One region of the Gordonia sp. CPCC 205333 genome, then DNA from elsewhere that is predicted to be linked to it. Evidence: riboswitches for the same ligand, from Rfam matches in the RefSeq annotation. Region 1 holds a riboswitch; each other region holds the start of a gene.
The links. Region 1 has a riboswitch for S-adenosylmethionine ahead of AAFP29_RS02610 (2OG-Fe(II) oxygenase). Riboswitches for the same ligand answer to the same signal wherever they lie in the genome.
Positions count from the first base shown of each region.

Region 1 (6,281 bases):
CGCCAGGGCGAACGCGCCCGCGCGCGTCAATCATTTGGGCGAAGAACTTCTCGGTCCGACGCTCATTGAGTACGGGACCGAGGAGCAGAAGCGCCGCTTCCTGCCGGGCATTGTCAACGTGACAGAGCTTTGGGCACAAGGTTATTCAGAGCCGGGCGCCGGCTCCGATCTCGCTGCCGTCGCAACGACGGCGGCGCTCGACGGCGGCAAGTGGATTGTCAACGGTCAGAAGGTGTGGACGTCGCTCGCGCATGTGGCGCAGTGGGTCTTCGTCGTGGCGCGTACCGAGAAGGGGTCATCGCGACATACGGGGCTCAGCTTCCTATTGGTGCCGATCGACCAATCGGGCGTCACCGTGCGGCCAATCCAACAGCTCACCGGCACTTCGGAATTCAACGAAGTCTTCTTCGACGATGCGGTCACCGACGCCGACCTCATCGTCGGATCGCCGGGTGCTGGCTGGAAAGTCGCGATGGGGTTGCTTCAGTTCGAGCGCGGCGTGTCGACGCTCGGGCAGCAGGTAGGTTTCGCCCGTGAACTCGACGCCGTCAACGCCGAGGCGAAAGCCAATGGCTCGGTGCGGAATCCGGAGATCGCCTCGCGCCTGATTCGCGCCCGCATTGGCCTACGGGTCATGCGTGCCCACGCACAGCGAACTCTGTCCGGCGAAATCGTCAACGAGACGGGCGCAGCTTCGGTGGCAAAACTGTTGTGGGCCAACTGGCATCGCGACCTTGGACAGTTGGCGATCGACGTTGTCGGAGCGCCGTCGCTGATCGGCCCGAGCGAAACCACCGAGGGACAGCCGAACGATATCTACGCGCCGGGCACCGTCGAACTGGACGAATGGCAGCGCCTTCTGCTGTTCACCCGTGCCGACACCATCTACGGCGGCTCAAACGAGGTGCAGCGCAACATTATCGCCGAGCGAGTGCTCGGCTTACCGAGAGAGGCTCGTGCATGACCCCCGTTTCGCCGCTCGCGCGGATTCCTGACGAAGTCGCCGGACACAACCTGCTCGCGGGCAAGAAAGTTGTGGTCACCGCTGCCGCGGGCACCGGGATCGGGTTCGCCTCGGCCCGCCGCGTGCTCCTGGAGGGTGGCGAGGTGGTGGTCTCGGACTTCCACGAACGTCGCCTGAACGAGACCGTCGAGAAACTGACCGTCGAGTTCCCGGAGCAGAAGGTGTCGGCGATCGTGTGTGATGTCTCGAGTACGGCGCAGGTGGATGCGCTGATCGACGGTGCCGCAAGCGAACTCGGTCGGATCGACGTGTTGGTCAACAACGCCGGGCTTGGCGGTGAGACACCAGTCGTCGACATGACCGACGAGCAGTGGGATCGCGTCATCGACATCACCCTCAACAGCACATTCCGCGCCACCCGCGCCGCGCTGCGATATTTCCGCGATGCGGGGCACGGCGGTGTGCTGGTGAACAACGCCTCGGTCCTGGGCTGGCGGGCGCAGCACAGCCAATCCCATTACGCCGCAGCGAAAGCCGGTGTGATGGCACTTACACGATGTTCGGCGATCGAAGCCGCCGAGTTCGGCGTCCGAATCAACGCCGTCGCACCGTCTATCGCCCGGCATCCGTTTCTGGCGAAAGTCACCAGCGACGAACTTCTCGACGAACTCGCGTCGCGCGAAGCATACGGTCGTGCGGCGGAGGTCTGGGAGATCGCCGCCACCATCGCGATGCTCGCCAGCGACTACACAACCTACCTCACCGGCGAGATCGTCTCGATCTCTTCCCAGCGCGCCTGACCGCCGAAATATCAAGGGAGTCAACATATGTCCACCCCACAGGCCTATATCGTCGATGCCGTGCGCACCCCGGTCGGCAAACGTAACGGCTCGCTGGCCAAAGTTCACTCAGCCGATCTCGGCGCGCATGTCATCAACGCGATCCTGGACCGCACCGGCATTGACCCCAACGTGGTCGATGACGTGGTCTTCGGGTGTGTGGACACCGTCGGGCCGCAGGCGGGAAATATCGCCCGCACGGCGTGGTTGACCGCCGGGCAGCCGCTCGGCGTACCCGGCACGACGGTGGACCGGCAATGCGGATCATCGCAGCAGGCAATACATTTCGCAGCGCAGGGCGTGATGAGTGGAACGCAGGACGTCGTGTTGGCCGGTGGTGTGCAGAATATGAGCGCAATCCCCATCTCGCAGGCCATGATTGCCGGGCAAGAGCTCGGATTTACCACTCCCACAGCCGAATCCCCAGGCTGGCGCGCGCGCTTCGGCGATACCGAGATCTCTCAGTTCGTCGGCGCCGACATGATGGCGAAGCGGTGGGATATTTCCCGGCCGGATATGGAAGCGTGGGCGCTGCAGTCGCATCAGCGAGCCAAGGCCGCCATCGCGGCCGGGCGTTTCGACAAAGAGTATGTGCCGCTTGGTGATTGCGTCGTCGACGAATGCCCGCGGGAGACCTCGCTGGAGAAGATGGCGTCGTTAAATGTGCTCGCCGAAGGATCGTCGCTGACCGCCGCAGTGGCATCGCAGATCTGTGACGGAGCGTCGGCGACGCTGGTCGTGTCCGAGCGCGCGCTCAAGGAATACGGGTTGACTCCTCGGGCGCGGATCCACCACCTCTCGGTGCGCGGAGATGATCCGGTGATGATGCTTTCGGCTCCTATTCCGGCGACCAAGTACGCGCTAGAGAAGACCGGCCTGAGCATCCACGACATCGACGTCGTGGAGATCAACGAGGCATTCGCGCCGGTTGTTCTCGCGTGGCTCAAGGAGACCGGCGCCGATCCGGCCACAGTCAACCCGAATGGCGGCGGTATCGCATTGGGCCACCCGCTGGGTGCAACCGGCGCAAAACTGTTCGCGACCCTGCTCAACGAATTGGAGCGCACCGAAGGCCGCTACGGCCTGCAGACGATGTGCGAGGGCGGCGGCACCGCGAATGTGACGATTGTCGAACGGCTTGGGTAGTCGGGGTACCACTCGATAGTTTTGGGCGCTAAGAGTTTTACTTCTGACCGGCAGCGATGCGGTGACAGTCCCGTTCGCGGGATTGTGCGCTTTGCGGGACCGGCTTATCTTTCGTTTCGTACAGATCATCACGAGCGGCCGAGAGACTGGCTCTTTGACGCCGCAGCAACCGTGGGCAACCACAAGGTGCTAATGCCAGACCGATGAACGAATCGCGAACTTCGACCATGTCTTGGGGGAGATCGGCGGCTCGACGTCTGTTTGTCGTGTCTTGCTGGGCGTTCGTGATCGTTTCCTGTGCGACCCGCGTCACCGCGCGGGGTCCATTGCCATTTGAAGCGGCCCAGCCCGGCCGCGGGAGGAAGACGATGACAACGACCTTGACCGAGACCACGTCCACCGCTTCGCCAGCTGATTACCTTGCGTCTGATTCCCCGGCGTCGAGAAGTGCGAGCGGACTGATCGTCGGCACGACCGTCGACGAATTCTCGGCGGACCATCTGCTCCAGCTACTGAAAGGCGACGTATTCGCGGTCCGTGTCGCAGGTGCGGCAACCGGGGTCGCTCTGCAAGGGCTTCGCGACCGGTTCGTCGGACGTGACGATCACGGTCCGCTCGCGACGGACCCACAATTCCGGCGGATCGGCCAGGCCTTCTCCGAGGTCGGGGTCGATGGGCAGGAAAACTACTTCGACGAGGCCGCGCATCATCGCGGCCGACTACGGGAACTCGCCGCTCCGTACCAGTACCCGGCCGACACTCTGCGCATCCTGCTCGACGAAGCCTGGCCGACCGGTGCCACCCTGCTGACCTCGGAGAGTCGGAAATTCTTCGCTGGCGTCGTGCGATACCAGCAGGCCGGTGTTGACCTGGAGCCGCATACCGACAATGTGAGGCGAAACCTCCCCGAAAACGACCTCGATATCCGCAGGCAGTTGTCGGTGAATGTCTACCTCGACGTTCCCGACAGCGGCGGCGAACTCGAGATCTGGGATGTCTACCCAACCGAGGACGAGTACCAAGAATTGTCCGGCGAACGAGTTTGGGGAGTGAACCGCGACGCGGTTGGCGATCCCGTACTCACCATTCGCCCCGAGGTGGGCGAGGCGATCTTCATCGACCCGCGCCGCGTACATGCGGTCGCGCCGTCGCATGATCGACCGCGCGTGACCATCGGCCTGTTCATCGGCGTCCGAAACCAGGATCAGGCACTGGCGGTGTGGAGCTGATGACACTCACACTTGCCGCACCCGTCGGCTCGGTCTCCCACAAGGCAGCCTTCGACCTCAAGGGCTTTCAATACGACTACACCGATCGCTCGACGATCCTGCTGGTCAGCGTCGGTGCCGACTATCACGAGGGCGAGAAACTGGGTGCGACCATCGACCTGCTGAACCGCAGTGGATTCGCCCGCGTGACCGTCGCCGTCGCCGACACCCTGCAACGGCACAACGTTGACGCGACACCCGCGCGGGCCTATCAGCAGACTCGACGTCGGGGTGACCAATGGCTTGCGCGAAATCAACCGCTACTGGACCTGTTGACCGCCGACGTCGACGTTCTCCGGTGGGATGACGCGCTAAGCGACCCGAATTATCCGCGTGCACTCGACGAAATCCGCACGGTGTACCGGACCAACCGGGAGTACGCGGGGGCGATCGAATCCACCATCGATCGCTTCGTAGCCCGTCGCGGCGAGAACCTGCCCGATGTCGACCGGATTCGGAACGGTTGCCGCACTTACCTTCTCGAGGAAGTGCCGATCATCCAGCCGCTGTGGGCGCGGCAGGGTTACGACTTCGTCGTCTACCCACAGCAGATCTCGAACGCGATGCAGGCCACCCGCGATCTGTTTGTCACTGACGGCGCCGCGTGGCTCCCGCTGCGTTTCAAGAAACGGAAGTCGGCGAAGTGACCACGGTGGCTCCGACGAAGCGTCGGACCGCTGGTTTCATCGGCCTGGCGACAGCGTCCTTCCTCGGCTGTATCGACCTGACTATCGTCTCGACCGCGTTGCCGACCATCACGCGAGAACTGCACACCTCGATCGGGGTCTCCCAACTCGTACTCAGCGGCTTCCTCACCGCGCTCGCGATGTTCATGGTCACCGCCGGCCGGCTCGGCGATCAGAAGGGGCGGCGTCCGGTACTGCTCGCCGGTCTCGGATTGTTCGTCGTCGCGTCGATCGGAGCTGGTCTCGCGCCGACCATCGGCGCTCTGATCGCCGCCCGATTCGTCCAGGGAGCGGCGTGTGCCGTTCTCTATACCGGAACTTCGACGCTGGTGGAGCAGCTATTTCCGGAGGGAGAGCGGGGTCGGGCGGTCGGCTGGCTGTACGCCGTCAACGGCGTCGGCCTGGCCATCGGCCCAGTCCTCGGCGGACTGCTGGTCCCGACCTTCGGCTGGCCGTCAGTGTTCTGGATCAACGTGCCGTTCGGTCTCATCGCGCTCGCCTTGATCATCGCGGCCGTCCCGTCGCCGCCACCCAGCCCGAAGGTCGGCCTAGACATACCCGGCCAGGTGTTCTTGGCCCTTGCCGTCGCAGCGACCGTCGCGGTCCTGTCCCTCCCGGCAAGTACCGGATGGGTCAGTGCACCGGTAATCGTGTCGGCGGTGATCGCACTCGCCGCAGCGGTGGCTTTGGTCGCGGTCGAACGTCGCGCCAACGATCCGCTGCTGCGCGTCGAACTGCTCAGCCATCCCAGATTCCGCGCGGCACTGTCGTCGGATTTCTTCCTGGCGGCGTTCTACGCATCGGCGCTGTTGATCCTCCCGCAGTACCTATCGGAATGGCACAACCTCAGTGAGCGGATAATCGGACTGTCGTTATTGCTGGTCAGCGGCACGATGGCGATCACCTCGCCGCGCGTTGGCCGGTGGGTCGACCGTAGCGGTCCGAACACTCCGCTGCGGTACGGGTTCGCGGCTTTCGCGGTGACCGCGGGAACCATCCTGATCGGAGCGATCACCGACTCCGTCGTGGCGCTTCTCATCGGGTTCGTGTTCTTCGGTGTCGGGTGGGCGTTGATTCTGGCTCCCGCGACGCTCGCCGCGTTGTCGGCGGTGCCGTCGTCAGAGTCGGGTTTCGCGATCGGAGCGTCGTGGACCGCCCACAACTTCGGCGGCGCGCTGGGAGCTGCCGTGGCGGCCGCGCTCTACGCGTCGAGTAGCGCCGACGACGGCCTGCTCTCCGTGGGTGTTTTCCTGCTCGCTGCCGCGCTCGTGGCATTGGCCGCGAACCTGCTGATCTCCGACGACGTCGAGGCCGTCGAATGACCGAACTCGGCATTCTCGACCTGGTGCCGATCCGCGCGGGTGGCACCGCCCGGGAG
Region 1 is NZ_JBCLVI010000001.1:548,630-554,910, forward strand. It holds gene AAFP29_RS02595 (acyl-CoA dehydrogenase family protein) at 1-964, shown strand, start outside; gene AAFP29_RS02600 (SDR family oxidoreductase) at 961-1,764, shown strand; gene AAFP29_RS02605 (acetyl-CoA C-acetyltransferase) at 1,792-2,949, shown strand; SAM riboswitch class I at 3,072-3,159, shown strand; gene AAFP29_RS02610 (2OG-Fe(II) oxygenase) at 3,318-4,178, shown strand; gene AAFP29_RS02615 (tRNA-dependent cyclodipeptide synthase) at 4,178-4,864, shown strand; gene AAFP29_RS02620 (MFS transporter) at 4,861-6,225, shown strand; gene AAFP29_RS02625 (LLM class flavin-dependent oxidoreductase) at 6,222-6,281, shown strand, end outside.

Region 2 (6,281 bases), on a different contig from region 1:
GGTGCGCATTGTCGACGAAAATCTCGCAGTGGTCCGGTACCTCTCCAGTACCGGACTACTTGCTTCCTACGAGTCGGTCCTGGTCATCGACTGCGGTGACTCCGGTATGACGATGTTCACCACCACGCCGTCGGCCGAGGATGTCACTGACGTCGTTCGTACGGCTGCGCTATCTGGGCGCGAATTGGACAAGCGGATCGCGGCGGCCGTCGCCGACGAACACGGATGGTTCAAGCGCCCGACCGATGAACAGATCGCGGCATGCCGGACCGCTAAGGAAGAGCTCTTCAGCACCGAGGAACGGTCATCCTCGGGACATGTGCTTGTGCGCGCCGACGACGTCGAAAACGCGGCGCGACCACTGATTTCCGCAGCCGCGTACAAGGTTTCGCAGTACGTAGCGCGCGGAGGTCCGACGCCGCAACTGGTGATAGTTGTCGGTGGTCTCGCGAATATTCCGCAGATCGTGGCCGGACTCGGCGAGGCTGCCGGCGCGGCAGTCCTGGCCGCACCGTCCCCGGAGTTGGCAGCCGCACTTGGCGCGGCGCTAACCGCACGCGAAACCGATTCCGGCCTAACGAAATTGGCGACGATCGGTGGTCGCCGCAATCGTGACTGGTTGTCCACTGCGCCTCTGATAGTGGTGGGGGCGGCGGTCGGTGTGATCGCGATGTCGGTATACGCGAGCGGTTCGCTGACGAGTAGCGAAAGCCGCTTTGTGCCATCTGGTCCCAGTACTCCGACGGTCAGTGAAGCGTCGATTTTGACGACACGGACTACCGCTGCCGGCGACTTCGGTCCGCAGGGCGATGCGACGTTGGCCCCAGACACGCGCGATGGTGCCGGGCCAGGCTGGGCCACAACGCAATTGAATCCGACCACCCCGGCGCGCACCCGCACGTTGGTGCCGACGACCTTGCCAACGGGCTCGTCGTCGGGAAGTTCAGAATCGTCGTCGAAACCGCCTACCAGTGGGCCATCCACCTCAACTACGACGTCTCCGTCGATCCCGTTTGTCCCGTCGGGAATTCCGTTGCCGCCGGACCTGATTCCGTCGGGCCTGATTCCGTCGCCATCGCCCGCGCCGCGACCGCAGAGTGCGCCGGGCGAGGGCGGTCAGACGCAGCGGGCGCCCCGCACGCCACCACCACCGGTAGTGCCGCAGCGCTAGCTGATAGCGACTTAGCGTCGTGCGAGATCCATTGTCCACGTGAGTAATTCGGCGATCGCGGCGAATTCGGTGAGGAATCCGTCGTGGCCTTTGTCGGAATCGATAGTCTGCAGACCGCCGACGCAATTGCCGAGTTTGTCGGCGAGTTCACGCTGTAATCGGATCGGATAGAGTCGATCGGATTCGATGCCTCCGACGATCACCGGGACCGGGCAGCCGGCAAGAGCGGCGTCGATGCCTCCGTTGTTGCGGCCGACGTCGTGATGGTTGAGAACCTCGGACAGAACCACGTAGCTGCCTGGGTCGAATCGGGTAATCAGTTTGGCCGCTTGATGTTCAAGGTAGCTCGCGACGGCATAGCGCCCACCGGCGAGCGGCAGTTCGCCGGCCTGAGGATGATTCCCGAATCGCTCATCGAGCTCGGACTCCGCTCGGTAGGTGAGGTGCGCGATGCGCCGGGCGATGCCCATGCCGGTCGCCGGTACCTGGCCGGTGCCGTAGTAGTCGCCGCCCTGCCAGGCGGGATCTGCTTTGATCGCCGCGATTTGTGTTGTCTGCGTGCCGATCTGGTCTGCGGTGGCTCGCGCGCCAACGGCGAGAACCAGCGCTGAGCGCACTCGGTCTGGGTAGGCGACGGCCCATTCGAGCGACCGAGCCCCGCCCATTGAACCGCCGAGAACCGCTGCGACCGAAGGGATTCCAAGCGCATCGATCAGCGCGACTTCCGCGCGCACCTGATCGGCGACGGTGAGTTGCGGAAAACGTGAACCATAGGGGCGGCCGTCGGCGGGATGACTACTTCCCGGTCCGGTTGAGCCGTGACAGCCGCCGAGCACGTTTACCGCGACAACGCACCATTCGTCGGTATCGACAGCACAGCCGGACCCGATCAGCCCATCCCACCAGCCGGCCATCGGAAAGCTGTCATCGGCCGGGCCGGTGACGTGGGAATTTCCGGTCAGTGCATGCAGGGCCAGCACCACGTTGTCCCGAGACGGCGACAATGCGCCCCAGCGCTGAAACGCCAGGGTCACATCGTCGAGCGTCGCTCCGTTGTCGAGCGCGATCGACCCGACCCCGATGCTGTGCAAGACGGCGTCTGCTGACGTCTCCCAGTCATCGAAAGTGTTGTGCCCCAAGGGGGCAGCGGGTAGGTCGATACTCACGGACAGCGGTGGTCTTCCTCGGTAGAACTATGGTGGCGGCTGCCGGACACTACGCGGTAGCGGCGAATCCCTGTTCGAGATCGGCGATGATGTCGTCGATGCCCTCGATCCCGACAGCTAGTCGCACCAGGCCGGGGGTAACGCCTGCGGCGAGCTGCTCCTCCGGGGTGAGCTGACTGTGCGTGGTCGATGCCGGGTGGATCACCAGCGAGCGCACGTCGCCAATGTTGGCGACATGGCTGTGCAAGGTCAGCGCATCGACGAACTTCTTGCCCGCGTCAACGCCGCCGGACAGCTCGAAGCTGATGACTGCGCCAATCCCCTTGGGGGCCAGTTGCTTTGCGAGTTCGTAGTACTTCGACGATTCGAGACCGGCGTAGTTGACGCTCTCCACCTGGTCGTGCCCGGTAAGGAAAGCCGCGACCTTCTCGGTGTTCGCTACATGACGCTCGACGCGCAGGCTCAGCGTCTCCAAACCTTGCGCAAGCAAGAACGCGTTGAATGGCGAGATAGCAGCACCGGTGTCGCGCAACAACTGCACGCGAGCCTTGAGGGCGTAGGCGGGCGCACCGAGGTCAGCGAACACGACGCCGTGGTAGCTCGGGTCCGGTGTGGTGAAGCCGGGGAACAAGTCGACACCGTCACGCTGGACCCGCCAGTCGAAAGTGCCGCTGTCGATGATCACGCCGCCGATTGCAGTGCCGTGGCCGCCGATGTACTTGGTGGCCGAATGCACGACGATGTCGGCGCCATGAGCGATCGGATTGAGCAGGTATGGCGTGGCGACGGTGTTGTCGATGATCAGCGGGACACCGTTGCGGTGCGCGACCTCGGCAACGACCGGGATATTGAGCACCTCGATATTGGGGTTGGAGATCGACTCGCCGTAGAAGGCGCGAGTGTTCGGGCGGACCGCGGCCTGCCACGACACGGGATCGTCGGGGTCGTCCACGAAGGACACCTCAATGCCGAACTTGGGCAAGGTGTAATGGAAGAGGTTGTAAGTGCCGCCGTACAGACGAGGGCTCGAGACGACGTGGCCGCCGGCTTCGACGATGTTCTGAATCGCGTAGGTCTCCGCGGCCTGCCCTGAGGCAACGAGCAGAGCTGCCACGCCGCCTTCGAGGGCGGCGAGGCGCTGCTCGACGGCGTCCTGTGTCGGATTCATGATGCGGGTGTAAATATTGCCGGGTTCGGCGAGACCGAAGAGATCCGCGGCGTGCTGGGTGTTGTTGAAGACGTATGAGGTGGTCTGGTAGATCGGCAGAGCGCGAGCGTTGGTGGCAGCATCGGCCGACTGTCCGACGTGGATCTGCTTCGTTTCGAAGCTCCAGTTGGCAGTCGTATCCACAGTGGTGTCAGGGGTGTCAGACATTTCGGTGAAGTCTCTTTCTCGGTCGGCGGGGTGTTACCCCGTTTGGAGGGTCCGACCTTCGGACCCGCGCTTGCCGCATGTCCCGCATCGTTGCCGATGAGTGACCTACAACCCGGTCATCACCCGGAGCACCCCACCGCGGAGGAGGGTTGCTGATCAGCCAGCCGGGGCTTGCCGCTGATGCTCATGACCTGGCGTCAAGGGTATAACACCGTTCGTCGCCGAACTGAACCCTCTCGATCACGGCGAGGAAAAATCGGGCGGCGAGGTGGCGACGCGACGGGTGCCCTCGGCGGGGTAGGGTGGCCGGTGAAGTAGCTGCCGTATCTGGTTCTGACGAGTATCCCGGTGGCGCAGATGTGCCCGGGAGGCTTGATGAATGTAGAAGGCTGTTGGTCAACGGTCATCTGTAATGCGTCCGAGCGTGCTGCGGTGGGATATCCCGGCCAGGAGTGGGCGTTGCAGTGCCGACTATCGTCCGGACACGACGGCAATCACGCGACTGACGGTGATCGTGGGGCCGCGCCAACTCGCCGTCGCTGGCTCGAGTGGACTGACTTCAGCGAATATCCGCATTCACTTCTGGAACGCGATCCGTGCCCGGTCCACGGGCGAACCGGCGCGGCCTGCGAGTTGTTCGTCGGTCACGGCGGACTGCATTTCTATGCGCCGATCCCATCGCGGACTGTCAACCAACAGCCCGCCCCCGCGCCGCAGGCGTCAGTAGCGCAGGCGTCTGCGCCACAGTCGACTCCGCCGCCGGTGGCACCGCAATCCACGACGCCGCCCGCCGCGTCGTCCGCCCCAGCCCCGACAGTGGCGGCGCGCGGACTCGACTATCGGGGTGGGCACCGGATGATCGACACCCCGCAGCCCAAGCCGGAGCCGCAAGCGCGGCCCGAGCGCGGACAGACGCCGGAACTGAACGGGGTCGAGTCGACCCGTGCCGAAACATTCGACCGGATAGACGCGACGATTCGCGAGAGCATGGAACTGCTTGCTGCTGATCGCCGCGCGATAAATACTCCGAATGCGTCGACCGATGTCAGGTCAGCCGACGCGGCTCTGATCAGTGACGCGTTGGTCGATGTCGCGGCAGCCTTCGAACGATTGGCACTGGCGTACCGATCCGCCGGGCGGTAGATCGCACGAGGCAGCCGATGTCACACCGACGCGACGCTATGCAATGGGCGGCGCGGCAGTTTGGCACGAAGTGCGACGAGGTCGCGTGCATGTCTTTCGAGTGCGATGTCCTCATCGGTAACTGGAATCCAGCGTCGAACCGCCGTCGCGTCACCGTCGGCATCGACGGCCGCGACAATCGTCAACGAATGCGCGCAGTCGCGCAGGACGCCCGTATGCGGATCACCGGCCCGCACATGTACGGAGATATGCATTGTTTGCTTTCCGGTGTGGATAAGTCTGGCATCGAGTTCGACGACATCGCCGATGTGAATCGGCGCGTAGAACCGGATGCCGCCGACGTAGGCGGATACGCACCGGCCGCCGCACCAGCGCGCCGCGGTGAGGTATGCGGACTCGTCCATCCACTCCATCACTCGCCCGCCGTGGGCGTTTCCGCCCCAGTTGACGTCGGTCGGTGCGGCCAGGAATCGGGTCTGGGACCGGGGTGCGGTCCCGGCGTCGGAATACGTCATCGTCGACATCGCGGATTCGATGCGCTTGCGAACTGGGATACGCGAGGTGGCGTATGCCTCGACGGCGCGGTCGGCGTCGTTGTCGGGTATCCATTGCCGAACGGGACGCGGACGATTGTCTTCGCCCATCGCGACGAAGATGACCAGGCAGTCGCTGGCGACGGTGAACACGCCCGTATACGGATCGGCCGACCGGACCGTGCAGGCGATATGCATGCTCGACGTTCCGGTGTGGACCAGCGACGCGGTGACTTCGACGATGTCGCCGGGTTCGATACCGCGGGTGAAGGTGATGTTGCCGACGTAGACGGTCACTGAATAGCCGCCCGACCATGCGGCCGCGCACGCATAGGCGGCCTTGTCGATCCAGGACAATAGCCGCCCGCCGCGGACCGCGCCGCCCAATGTCGTGGCATCGGTGGGGGAGGCGAGAAAGCGGAGCGTGATCTCGCGAGGCGGCGTAGCGGACATGGTGTTCTCCTGACGTGGGCAATGATCCAGCGATCATGGCCTGACCTCGAATCTCGCAGCCGTCCGGCACGTTGTTGTGAGAATGTCGCCATATTCCGTTTACATCTGGGCGGTTGGTGCTGAACTCAGTCGACCGCGGAGAGATCGACGACCGTCCACCGCACCGCGCTCACCGCTGGCGCCACGATGACGTCGGCGATTGCCGCTTCGATCTCACGATCGTTGCGTTCGTCGGCGAGTGCGGTCACGGTGATCCGGACGCCGTCGTCGTCGGGGAGATCGATGGCGGCGATTGATTGCACGGTGAGGTCGGGGCGAGAGATCGCGTCGAATACCAGTCGACGTATCGCGGCCTCGGAGTCGGTGGGGCAGCGGACTTCGAATTGGTACTCGGCCGGGTTGTCCTCACGGCTGTCCCGGTGCTGTCGGTCCATCGCCCG
Region 2 is NZ_JBCLVI010000004.1:190,380-196,660, reverse strand. It holds gene AAFP29_RS15430 (hypothetical protein) at 1-1,171, shown strand, start outside; gene metX (homoserine O-acetyltransferase MetX) at 1,183-2,343, opposite strand; gene AAFP29_RS15420 (bifunctional o-acetylhomoserine/o-acetylserine sulfhydrylase) at 2,387-3,712, opposite strand; SAM riboswitch class IV at 3,774-3,904, opposite strand; gene AAFP29_RS15415 (hypothetical protein) at 4,088-4,855, shown strand; gene AAFP29_RS15410 (acyl-CoA thioesterase) at 4,876-5,841, opposite strand; gene AAFP29_RS15405 (MgtC/SapB family protein) at 5,967-6,281, opposite strand, start outside.
Region 2: linked by a shared signal. The riboswitch ahead of AAFP29_RS15420 (bifunctional o-acetylhomoserine/o-acetylserine sulfhydrylase) and the one ahead of AAFP29_RS02610 (2OG-Fe(II) oxygenase) in region 1 are both predicted to bind S-adenosylmethionine.

Region 3 (6,281 bases), 110 kb from region 1:
CGACGCCTAACCGGGGAATACGTATGACATCGATTGGATGTGTACCCGAGACGGAGGCATGAGATGCGGCGTGGTGGCGGAATACTAAGCTTCCTCATTGTGGTCTGGTTGCTGATCGGTCTGCTGGCCGCATTTCAGCGGGACTACTTCAGTAACGCTCAAACCAACTGCGCCACTGCGGGAACGATCGCGCTCACCGTTGTCGCAGGCCCGCTGAACTACTTCGGAGTCAATCCGAAGGTCACCGATTGCGACGTCAAACTGCCCGAACCGAGTCAGTAACGGCGGCGGGCCGACGCGCCCGGCAGGATTGTTCACAGACCAGATTCCGGCGTCGCCGTAGACACATCGGTGTGGAAGACTCTTGACGTGATTGGTGAGCCTTTACCCCGACGCATCAGCGATCCGCAACGACGTCGAGAGTTGCTGGACAGCGGCGCGATCTTTACCGCACAGCGGACCGTGCGAGGGGACGCCGTCAGCCAGGATCATCGGCTCAAATTCGACGGTGTCGCCCGTTATCTGCAAGACGCGGGTCAAGACCACCTGCTTCATATCCGACATGACGAGATCCATCCGCACTGGGTTGTGCGCCGAACGGTGATCGAGATCCTTGCCGGTGGCGAACAGCCGGACGTGCTCGACATCGAGCGGTGGGGGTCGAAGATCGGTTCGCGGTGGTGCAATGTGCGGATCGACCTCGACGGGCATCGCGGGACACGGGTCGAGACCGAGGCGTTCTGGATCAACTTCAACGTCGAGACCGTCACGCCGTCGGCGTTGAGTGACAGTTTCGTCAACACCGTCGGCTCCGCAGCGGAGCCGGGAGTGCTCCGATGGAAGAAGTGGCTCGATCCCGCCCCGCATGTCGATGCGTTCGAGGTGCCGTTCCTGCTGCGCGCTGCCGACCTCGACATCATTCAGCACGTCAACAACGCCGTGTACTGGACCGCGTTGGAAGAGGTGCTCGCGACACAACCCGATCTCCGCGAACGACTTCCGATGCGCGGCGTCGTCGAACATAACTCACCGTTGCAGATCGAAGACGCGCCTCAGTTGCTCGCTTACCGCGCCGGGCAGACGCTCTACGCTTGGCTGGTGGCAGGTGACCGCACGGCCGCCGCGATGAGCGTGGAATCCCTTCCTTGACCAGGTCCGTATAAAAGCGTGCCACTGATCGGGCCGGCTCCGTCCTTCGCATGACATTCGGCGGCGATCTGTTTCGTTCGTCAGACACGGGGTTGACAAGTGGGCACGCGGTCTGCCAACCTCGGCAAAGGTCATGAGTACCAGCGTCAAGCCCCGGCTTGCTGGTCGGCAACCCTCCACCGCGGCGGGGTGCTCCGGGTGACGACCGGGCTGTCGTCCGATTGGGCGCGGCAAGCGCGGACTTCGACTGTCGTACCCGAGGTCCCTGACCGAAGGGTTACTTGATGACCGCTACTCTCGATCGCCCATGTGCCCCCATTGCTCGGGTCTCCGGGTGTGATCTCTCAGTTCCGCTGGTACAAGGCGGATCTCGCGTCTACGCCAATTTCGACTACGCGGCCAGCGCCCCGGCGCTGGCGCAGGTGACCGATCGGGTGGCCGAACTGCTGCCCTTCTACGCGAGTGTGCATCGCGGGGCTGGCTACGCCTCGAGGGTGTCGACTGACTGCTATGAGTCGGCCCGAGGCTCGGTTGCCCGATTCGTGAACTGCGCCGACGATCAGACTGTCGTATTCACCCGGAACACAACCGATTCCCTGAATCTCTTGGCCGCCTGCGTGCCGGGCGACACGGTGGTGCTCGACGTGGAGCACCACGCAAACTTCTTGCCGTGGCGTCACCGAGGGCGGCGCGTGGTAACTACCGCGGAGTCAATCGAGACGACGATAGATCGTCTCGCCGACGAGTTGAGGGCCAAACCTGCTGCGCTGCTAGCCATTACCGGGGCATCGAATGTGACTGGCGAAGTGTTGCCACTGAAAAGGCTGGCAACGCTGGCGCATCGCTTCGGCGCCCGGATCTTGGTCGACGCCGCGCAGCTGGCGCCTCATCGACGAATTGATCTGTGCGCCAGCGGAATCGACTACCTGGCCTTCTCCGGTCACAAGCTCTACGCACCATTCGGTGCGGGGGTGCTGATCGGGCGACGGGACTGGCTCGACGCCGCCGAACCTTACCTCGCCGGCGGCGGTGCCGTACGAGAAGTGACTGTCGCCAACGTCGAATGGGCACCTTCTCCGCAGCGGCACGAGGCCGGCTCGCCGAATGTGCTTGGCGCGGTGGCACTTGCGGCCGCCTGCGATGCAATCGGATCGCTCGACGAGGCCACAGTCCGGGAGCAGGAGTCGTATCTCACCGAGCGACTTCGAGCCGGCCTTGAAGGCATTGCCGGGGTGCGGTTTCTGCGTATCTGGTCAGACAGCGCCGACGGCGTCGGGATCGTGGCGTTCACCCTCGCGGGTTTCGAACCTGGCCACGTCGCGGCATACTTGTCGGCCGAATACGGCATCGGCGTACGGGACGGACGATTCTGTGCACATCCGCTTCTCGCGCGTCTCGGTGTCGACGACGGCGCGCTTCGGGCCAGCGTCGGACTGGGAACTTCGGTGGTCGATGTCGATCGATTGATCGCCGCAGTGGCGGCTCTAGTCGAGTCGGGGCCCGGTTGGGACTATCGATCCGACGAAGGGCAGTGGAATCCGGTTCCGGAGACGCGCGAGCGACTGACGGGCCACGGAGCCGCCGGCTCGCCCTGTGGCTGGTAAGCGGACCTACCGGCCCGCTCGCTTGAGCTGCCGACCACCCGATATGCGCACATAGATGCCGATGAGGATGATCGCGATGACTATCCCGACGATGAACGGGATGACCTCCCAGCCACCGTTCGAGTTCTTATAGCCAAGCTGGTAGGTGAGCCAAGATCCAAGAAATGATCCGGCCGCCCCCAATACGATCGTCATGATGAGCCCGATTTTCTGATCACCTGGCATTATCAACCGGGCTAGCCCGCCGATAATGAGGCCGATAACAATCGCGCTGATTATGGTCCAGATCATGGCTATTCCATTCTATATTAGGTAATAGTTATGGGGATTGGTTGGCATCAACGCGGGGTATGCCCGCGGCATCGATTCTGATACCGCGGGCAATCCAGCGTCGGCTACTTGGTGTCGACGCCTTCGGTTTCGATACGTTCCTTGCGGACCGTGCCGGAAACTGATTCCTTGTCGGTTACCTCGTCGACCGCCAGGCCGACACGTTCGACGGGCACGGTCTTCTTTTCGGCGACGACCTGTTCTTCGTGGAGGGTGACTTCGGTCTCGGCTTCGCCGATCTCACCAACCGGCACGTCGGAGTTGACCGGTTCGCGGACTACGCGAACCTCTTCATGGGTCACCGGCACGGTCACGGACTGTTCCTCGGTAACTACATACTTATGCAGGCGGGCCTTGCCCGTTGCGACCTTCTCGGTGCCCACATTCAACTGTTCTTCGGACCGCACTAGACTTTCACCCGCAGCATCTTCGCTGGTGACGCCCGTTCTGGTAGGTGTCGGCCGCTCGTCTTGCGAGCGGCCGTTGTGCTCGCCGTAGTTATCCCAACCCGACGACTTTTCGGTCAATCCGTAGTGATCGAGCAACTCTTTGCCCTGCTGGGTCGAAATTCCGTCGGCTGCGTCCAGATGTGGGGCGCTCTTGATTTTATCCTTGGTCGTGACGACGTCAACGCGATCACCTTGGTGCTTCGCACCGGCAAGCGGGACCAGCGAGGATGATCCGAACCACCCGGTTTTGACTGCGATCCAGGTGGGAAGGCTATTGCGGTCGTCAATATATACCTGCTCGACCTTGCCGACCTTTTCGCCAGCATTGTCATAAACGGTCGAGTGGGCAACGGCGTCTAGTTCGGGTGTACGAGTCATAATCAGTCTTCACCTTTCGACGCGAATATTTGGCTTCTGGGAAGTGCGGATTCGCTATCCGCACTCATTAGCGAGTAAACGCACGACGTCATGGACATGCAACCCTGCGATATCGGACACAGTGGACATAGCGGACGCCGTATAACGTGCAGGCTAAGCGCCCCAATATGGATCTACCGACGAAATGCGATCTGGTGTCGCGCAGAGATATTCAGACTTATCCGAGTCGATATTGGCCTAATGCTCACGACGATGCGAACGTCTATGGGGGTGAATTATTACGATCGAATAACGATGGGGCCGGAGGTTGTCGACGCCCTGACCTCGCGATGGCCGTCAACGGCGGTTTCATCCGGTTGCGACCGAATGAAGCAGGTCACAGGCGTACGCTCGCGAACGTGCCACGGACCTCATTTACCGAGATGAACTGCTCGGTCGCGCAGTGTGCTCACATCATCGGTGAGCGGTGGAGCGTCCTGCTGATCCGTGACGCCATGATGGGCATCACGCGCTTCGAGGACTTTCGATCCAGGACAGGGATCGCCCGCAATATCCTGAGCAAACGGCTCGATGACCTGGTCGCCAATGGAATTCTCACTCGTGTGCAGTACGCCGACAAGCCCATCCGGCGTGAATATGTGCTGACCGAAAAAGGGATGGACCTGTGGCATGTGCTTGGCGCGATGGCGCAATGGGGCGACAAATGGTCGGCGCCTAATGGTCCGCCAGTCGTGCTGGAGCACAGCGCTTGTGACCATCAAGCGACGATCACGCCGACGTGCAGTCATTGCGGCGAGGTCCTGCACCTTGGCGCACTCGCACTACGTCCGGGTCCGGGCGCCGCGCGTTCGGCCTGAAAGTATGTGACGTTCTATTTGGCGTGTACACCCATCAGTGTGGCGATCTGCTGTGCCAGCGGGTTTAGATTGAGGCGGTCAGGATCTTTCTTGGGTTTGTTGTCCCAGGGTTGTGGGTAGGCGGGATTGGCTAGCGCGGCGCGGTTCGCGCCGCGCACGCTCGTTGGACTCCCTTGCGGCACAGTGCATCTGGCATCTGTGTTGAAAGGGAAGTCATCGTAGTTGATGTCAAAGCGTGGGTTGGTGCGTTTGATCTTCGCGATCATCGCTGTCGTACTCTCGTAGCCTTGCGTACACGCTGCGGGATTATTTGTCTCCAGCACGATGCCGAAGTGAATCTGGCCGTCGTTGTGGGTGTAGCCGTAACCCTTAACAGACAATGCCGAGAGCATCGCCAACGCGGAATTCGTTGCCCAGCCAGCAGGTTCGATGGTTTTCGCGGTGCTGCCCAGGTCGTGGACGACTTTGGTGATGTCGGCACCTTGTTGCTGCAACAGCGTCGACAACTGCGTCGCGGTAGCCGTGCCGGTGGTAAGGAGGCGGCGCACGTCGGGATCGGCCGACGCCAGCGTGGCCGTGATTAGATCGAGATTGCGGGCCCAGTCCATAATGGCATCGGATTGGTCGGCCTGCGTCGCGAGGGCAATATTCGAGTTGCGCAGCAGCGCAATGGTTTCCGGAAGACTCTCGACCCCCGCCTTGGATAGGTTGCCCAATGAGGTGACCAGCCGGGCGAGGTTCTCGCCCTGTCCGTTGAACGCTTTGCCCAGTTCGACGATGACGGTATGTAAGTCCTCGACTGGCACCGACTCGGCCAAGTCGAGCGCACTGTTCACTACGTCGTCGAGTGGCGGCGGCACCGATCCCTTTGTGATGCGCGACCCTTCGACGAGATATGGACCAGCCGGTGACGTCGGCTGCAAATCCAGAAACTGCTCGCCGATAGCTGATCGATTGGCAACTACCGCAACAGCATTCGCTGGAATTCGCCCTTCGCCACCGTCGAGTGTCAATGCGACGTCGACGCCGTCGCGCACCAGACGTACATCCTTGACGCGACCGGCGGGCACGCCCTGATAGGTCACTTCGGCGTTGGTGAATATGCCACCCGAATCGGGCAGATGCGCCGTCACATTGTAGGAATTCGCCCCGAGCATTCGGTCCACGTGTACGTACCGCACGCCAGCGAACACCGTCGCGGCAATACCGAGCACAATCAGCATGACTATCTGCACACGCTTAAGAGCACCAAGTGGTGGCATCGGTTGTCGCCCCTTTCATAGATGACTTCGCTTGTCGCAGAGGCTCAGCGAGGTGCGGGGGAGGTACTGGGCGTCGGATTCGGTGACGAGGTCGAACAACCGGAATTGGTGGTTCCGGGAACGTTGGTCCCAAGACCGGGAGCGAGGGGGGAGGCGATGTCGGCGACCTTCCAGCTATCGCCGACTTTCTGCATCGACAATGTCAGCACATTGGCCGCGTTATTCTCGGTTCCGTTTCCGCCCGGCGCAGCC
Region 3 is NZ_JBCLVI010000001.1:434,169-440,449, forward strand. It holds gene AAFP29_RS02050 (hypothetical protein) at 64-282, shown strand; gene AAFP29_RS02055 (acyl-ACP thioesterase domain-containing protein) at 370-1,149, shown strand; SAM riboswitch class IV at 1,279-1,392, shown strand; gene AAFP29_RS02060 (aminotransferase class V-fold PLP-dependent enzyme) at 1,434-2,753, shown strand; gene AAFP29_RS02065 (GlsB/YeaQ/YmgE family stress response membrane protein) at 2,760-3,044, opposite strand; gene AAFP29_RS02070 (DUF2382 domain-containing protein) at 3,149-3,910, opposite strand; gene AAFP29_RS02075 (winged helix-turn-helix transcriptional regulator) at 4,309-4,767, shown strand; gene AAFP29_RS02080 (MCE family protein) at 4,782-6,029, opposite strand; gene AAFP29_RS02085 (hypothetical protein) at 6,074-6,281, opposite strand, start outside.
Region 3: linked by a shared signal. The riboswitch ahead of AAFP29_RS02060 (aminotransferase class V-fold PLP-dependent enzyme) and the one ahead of AAFP29_RS02610 (2OG-Fe(II) oxygenase) in region 1 are both predicted to bind S-adenosylmethionine.